One region of the Rheinheimera gaetbuli genome, then DNA from elsewhere that is predicted to be linked to it. Evidence: predicted binding sites of a transcription regulator. Region 1 holds the regulator's gene; the other holds the start of a gene.
The links. The regulator LexA, encoded in region 1, represses DNA repair genes until DNA is damaged. The targets are predictions, from matches to a motif close to TACTGTNNATATNNACAGTA.
Positions count from the first base shown of each region.

Region 2: the regulator LexA is predicted to act here: its motif matches at 1,854-1,873, upstream of umuD (translesion error-prone DNA polymerase V autoproteolytic subunit).

Region 1 covers NZ_BAAGTL010000024.1:189,510-192,659, forward strand. Annotated here, with positions in the region: gene coxB (cytochrome c oxidase subunit II) at 1-636, opposite strand, end outside; gene lexA (transcriptional repressor LexA) at 1,014-1,640, opposite strand; gene plsB (glycerol-3-phosphate 1-O-acyltransferase PlsB) at 1,778-3,150, shown strand, end outside.
Region 2 covers NZ_BAAGTL010000004.1:170,183-173,332, forward strand. Annotated here, with positions in the region: gene hsdR (EcoAI/FtnUII family type I restriction enzme subunit R) at 1-787, shown strand, start outside; gene ACYVIC_RS04955 (hypothetical protein) at 1,027-1,533, shown strand; gene umuD (translesion error-prone DNA polymerase V autoproteolytic subunit) at 1,885-2,316, shown strand; gene umuC (translesion error-prone DNA polymerase V subunit UmuC) at 2,313-3,150, shown strand, end outside.

The DNA of each region.
Region 1 (3,150 bases):
CATAAAAGCGTGGTCTTTTCCGCACAACTCAGCGCACTGACCTCGATAGACACCGGGTTGATCAACCCGGGTCCATGCTTCATTAATAAAGCCGGGATTGGCATCTTTTTTCACCGCAAATGCCGGCACCCACCATGAATGGATAACGTCATCAGATGTCATGAGAAAGCGCACTTTTTTTCCGGTAGGAATAACCAAAGGCCGGTCAACTTCCAGCAGGTAATTTTCACCTTTGGCAAATTTGTTGTTTATTTGCTCTTTTTGAGTGGCAAGCAGCGAGTAAAACTCGACATCATGGTTAAGGTACTTGTAATGCCATTTCCACTGCGAGCCGGTAACCAGCACAGTGACATCAGCTTCTGTCGTATCTTCCATTGCAATCAAAGTTTTGGTGGCCGGAATAGCCATGATAATCAGTATTACTACTGGTATTGCGGTCCAGAGTATTTCTACTTTGGTACTTTCATGAAATTGGGCTGGCTGCACCCCACGCGCTTTTCGGTGTCGAAATATGGACCAGAACATGATCCCAAACACCACTGCACCAATTACACAACAGATCCAGAAAATGGTCATGTGCAGATCGTAAACCTGCTGACTGATTTCCGTTACGCCTTGGGTCATATTCAAGGGCATATCCGTTGCATTAGCTGTTGCAGCTAAAAGCAGGGTTGGCAGCGACCAACGAAGACAACGCGTTTTCGTCACTGGACTTCTCCTCTGTCATTTTGCAAAGCAAACTGCAGAAACTAAGTACACAGTACTACACGGTTCTTACTCACCCACACCGAACCCATGTCTGAAGTTTCATCAGTTTATTATTGTTATTGTACTTAGGCTTCTGGGCTAGCGCTGAAGCCGGAACTGACCTTATTGTTATTATTTAATCAGTTTCAGCTTAAGAATTATCCAAATCTGGCTCAGTGTAAACCCCTAAATAACAAAAGCGCCGGCAAACCTCAGTGGTCATACCAGCGCTTTTAGGTAAATTAACTTATTGAGCTAAGTACAAATTACAACCAACTTCCATTGCGAATAACGCCTACAGCCAAACCTTCAATAGCGAAGTACTGTGCGCGTAAATCAACTTTAATCACATTAAAATCTTTATTTTCACTTTGCAGCAATACCGTATTCCCCTCACGTTGAAAACGTTTAACGGTAACATCATCACCTACCCGAGCCACTATTACTTGCCCAGGCTGGGCAATATTAGTTTTATGCACGGCCAGTAAATCACCATCTAAAATGCCGATATCCTGCATACTCATCCCCTGCACCCGCAGCAAAAAATCTGCATGCGGTTTAAACAAGCTAGCATCAACTTTATAGTGGTCCTGCACGTGCTCTGCCGCCAGGATAGGTTGCCCGGCGGCTACCTTGCCAATCAGAGGCAAACCTGTTTCTTCTGCTGCATCATTCTGAGCGCTGTCCATCAAACGGATACCACGTGACGTGCCGGGCATCATTTCAATAACACCTTTTTTTGCCAGCGCTTTTAAATGTTCTTCTGCAGCATTAGCCGATTTAAAGCCAAGTTGCTGGGCGATTTCTGCCCGCGTGGGAGGCATACCTGTGTCTTGCTGATAATCTTTTATTAATTGCAGGATCTCTGCTTGCCGTGGCGTTAGAGGTCTCATAGTGCTGTTTACCTGTACAGTGAATACTGTGAGTATATACAGGTGCACTGTAATTGCAAGTTTCTGTAGCGACGGACGTTTTTCCGTACCAGCCGGGCATGTTATGCTAGCCAACTTTTACATTTGGAAGAAGAGCAATGTTTCGGTCGGTAAAATTGTTTGCAGCCCTGTTAAAATGGCCCATGTGGCCGCTGCTGAAGTACAAAATCGTTCCCGAGCAACCCATTTCCGATCTAGCACTGGATCAAGCCAGGCCGCTTTTTTACATCTGCACTACCGAGTCAGCAGCCGATCTGGCGGCAATCAGGCACATTTGTGCTGAACTTGCATTGCCCGATCCTGCCGGTAACGTCACGCTAAACGGTACTGAGCATCCACGTACTTTGTTTTTAGAAAAGCCACACACACTACTACTTAAGCGCGGTAAAACCACAGCCCTTGCCCAGGGCCAGGCACTATTGCATGCTCATTTGACTAATCCGGAACTGAATGCCCAGCTGGTGCCGTTGGCGTTGCTATGGGGACGGGCACCGGGCAAAGAAAATAGCATCAAGTGGCTATTGGGCGAGGCGCATGCGCCAAATTGGCTGGCAAAATTATTAATTGTGTTGATTTCAGGCCGTCACACGCTGGTTCGCTTTAGTCGGGCTGTGTCCTTGCAGCAGATGTCCGCTCAGTTTGGCGCAGAGCAAGATACCGCACATAAACTGTTGCGTATGTCACGCTTTCATTTTTACCGACAGCGTCTGGCTGCAACCGGCCCGAAACTGGTCAATCGCGCCCAGTTATTTAATGCGCTGTTAGCCGCACCCGCGCTGAAAAAAGCCGTTGACGATGAAGCGCGCAGCAAAAAAATATCCTCTAGCTCAGCACGGGCGGAAGCGCGCAAATTATTGCTTGAAATTGCAGCAGATTACCGTGCATCCACACTGCGGGTTGGTGATCGCGTGTTACGCTGGCTCTGGCACAAGCTGTACACCGGTATCAATGTTAACAACGCTGACATGCTGCGCGACCTGGCACAAAAGGGCCATGAAATCGTCTATGTCCCCTGCCATCGTAGCCATATGGACTATCTGTTGTTGAGCTATGTTATTTACCAACAAGGTTTAGTACCGCCACATATAGCCGCCGGCATAAACTTGAATTTCTGGCCAGCTGGGCCAATTTTCCGCCGTGGCGGAGCGTTTTTTATCCGCCGCAGTTTTAGTGGTAATAAGCTGTACTCGGCAGTTTTTCGCGAATACCTGTGTCAATTGTTTGCAAAAGGCTATTCGATAAAATATTACACCGAGGGAGGCCGCAGCCGCACTGGCCGCTTGTTGCAGCCCAAAACCGGCATGCTGGCAATGACACTGCAATCCATGTTGCGCGGTATAGAGCGCCCGGTAACGCTGGTGCCGGTATACTTGGGCTATGAGCACGTAATGGAAGTAAATACTTACCTGCGCGAATTGAAAGGCTCTGGCAAACAGAAAGAATCCATCTGGGGTGTGCTGAAAGCTATACG
Region 2 (3,150 bases), on a different contig from region 1:
TAATACGCCTTGTAGCTGCGAAAAAGTACCGTGTAGCATTTGTGGCTTTAGCCCATGCGGTTGTCCAAAAGCGCCTTGTGCCGAATGTGAAAGCGAGCCTTGTCTGTGTGAACCGCCGGCCTGTACTGTTTGTGGTAGCGCGCCCTGTAGTTGTGAGCCGATCGAATGCCAGGTATGTAACAGCACACCTTGTATTTGCCAAAAAACCGAGAAAATCACCATCGAACTGAGTGATGGCAAAACCCGGCAAATAAAACATATCTCATCGGTAATGTATTGGTTTGGCGATAAACCGATTACCGCGAAAGAATTTGTTGAACGGCTGTTTTCAGACTTGCCACAGTATTTCGAGAACGAAGATCAGCTACGTGAAATCTGGAGTGACCCGGCCACCAGAGAAAAGCTTCTCAATAGCCTCTCAGAAGCCGGCTACGACGAAGAAAAGCTAGAAGGCATGAAAGATCTGATAGATGCCAAAGACAGCGACGTTTACGACGTGCTGCGCTATGTGGCCTATAACAGGGAAGCAATGAGCCGTGACCAGCGTGCTGCGGTGGCTAAACCCGGAATTAAGGCTGCGTTTAGTAACGATAAACAGCAACAATTTATCGATTTTGTCCTGAGTAAGTACGTTGAAGACGGTGTAGCAGAGCTTTCTACCAGCAAAATGCGCAGCTTAATTGAACTGAAATACCATACCATTGGCGACGCAGTAAAAGAGTTAGGTACCACGGCCGCTATCCGCGAAACGTTTATTGGTTTTCAGCGGCATTTGTATGAGAGGTAGAGGCAATTGAGATGCAGGATGAATCTTTAACAGGGTTTAGTTAACAAACTTATGAGGCTTATTTTCTCTTACTTTAGGGCAAGTAAAAGCAACTTTGAAAATTAAAATTTTGCAATTCGTACCATGCTAAAAAGTACCTGAGTGGTGTATTGTTACCTCTCAGGGCTGAGACACCTTTTTTCCTTGTGCTGCTCCAAGTCTGTCAAAAACCGGACGTTAATTTTATCAAAGTTGAAAATATGTCGAAAAACTTTAGACAGTCAGTTGAAGAAGTATTTAACGATATTCAGAAATTTACTGATGACATACAAGAGTTGGCTGTCTTTGCGTTAGAGCAAGGACGCATGGGCAATATTCAGTATGCAAACCAACTTGTGGAGCTAGTAATCAAATCCGAAATGCTCGAGCCAAATTTCATAATCGAGTGGTTTGAAGTCTTCGGGAAATTAAAGTGGAATAACAAAAAAGGAAGACTTGTAAACTACGAACAAGGAAGGTGGTTACTATCAAAAGCCCAAGCTGTGCATTGGGCAGAAATTCCCTTGGGAAAGTTGTCAAAGGGTATGCCGCCAAAGCAGAACGTGCAAAAGTTGAACTATGAGCATTTAACAGAAGATAATTTTCCCACAGCAATACACTCATATCTTCAGGCTCATCCTGTCAACAGTTCTCTCATCGGACAAAAAGGATTACCCGCAGATAAAAATCGATGGGGAAAATACAAAATTAAATTAAAACGGAGATAGTTCACTAACGAGCACGGATTGCTTTAAAAATCGCATAATTGGTGGTTAAAACATCCTGAGAAGTCACCATCACACTCCAATCCAGCAAAACTAGACTACTAGTAAACACGCATAATCTCTTCTGAAATAAATAACGAATGATGGTGTGTAGCTGATATGAACACCTATCCAACAGCTATATATTTGCCAAAGCAAGTGCAAGTAGCTCAACCCCTTATCCTTAGCCATCTTCAAATTGTTTTACCACCTGACAAGTTAGCGCTCAAAATCGGAAGTAATTTATGTCATAACGTAAATTGCCAATTTCTGCACGACTGATATACTGTATTTATATACAGTTTTGAGGTTTGTATGTCAGCAGTATTTATAGGCAATGCCGATAACTGGCCAAAGCGCCCGATCCCGTTTTATAGTGACCCTGTTAAAGCTGGTTTCCCATCTCCTGCCCAGGACTATGTTGAACGCACACTCGATCTAAACGAGCTGTGTATTCGCCATCCGAATGCGACTTTCTTTGTTCGTGTGGAAGGCGACTCGATGATTGAGGCCGGTATTTATGATGGTGATGTACTTGTAGTAGACCGTTCAATAGATGCTGAACATGGCGACATAGTAGTAGCTGCCATTGGCAGTGAATTTACGGTGAAAGAGCTATGCACCCATCCAAAGTTTCTGCTGTTACCTCGCAATCCGGCGTACCAACCCATAAAGTTACGTGATGGTGATGAGCTAAATATTTTCGGTGTGGTGACTAACATTGTCCGGCAATTAAAACGCAAATGAATCCTGATGTGTTCGCACTGGTGGACTGCAATAACTTCTATGCTAGCTGTGAAAAATTATTCCGGCCAGACTTAGTAAACACCCCCGTAGTTGTACTCTCCAATAATGATGGCTGCGTAGTCGCTCGCTCAAGAGAAGCCAAAAAGCTCGGTATCAAGATGGGAGTGCCGTTGTTTCAGGTGCGAGAGCTAATGAAAAAACACGGCATCAAGGCGTTTTCTTCTAACTACGCCTTATACGCTGATATGTCACAGCGGGTCATGAGTACCCTAGAAAATCTGGCTCCCCGTGTTGAAGTATACTCAATAGACGAAGCGTTTCTGGACTTGACTGGTGTCAGTTATCACAAAGGTCTAACCGACTTTGGCCTCACGATACGACAGACTATTCAAAAGTGTATAGGCATAACTGTTTGTGTTGGCATAGCGCCGACTAAAACCCTATCAAAGCTTGCCAACCATGCAGCCAAAACATGGCATAAAACAGGCGGCGTGGTGGATTTAACCAGTAATGAACGGCAGCGAAAGTTACTGGCACTGCTGCCAGTAAATGAAGTTTGGGGCATTGGCGGTAAACTAACAAAGCGATTGCAGCAGCTGGGTATCAATACGGCACTACAACTTGCAGATGCTGACCCCAAATATATCCGGCAGCATTTCTCGGTAGTGGTAGAGCGCACCGTGCGTGAACTTAATGGCGAGTCTTGTATCGCGCTGGAGGAAATCGCGCCGACGAAAAAACAGATTGTCAGCAGTCGGGCTTTTGGTGAACGCATTACCGACAAACAATACATGCGGGAGGCTATAAGTGAATACATCAGCCGCGCCTGCAAAA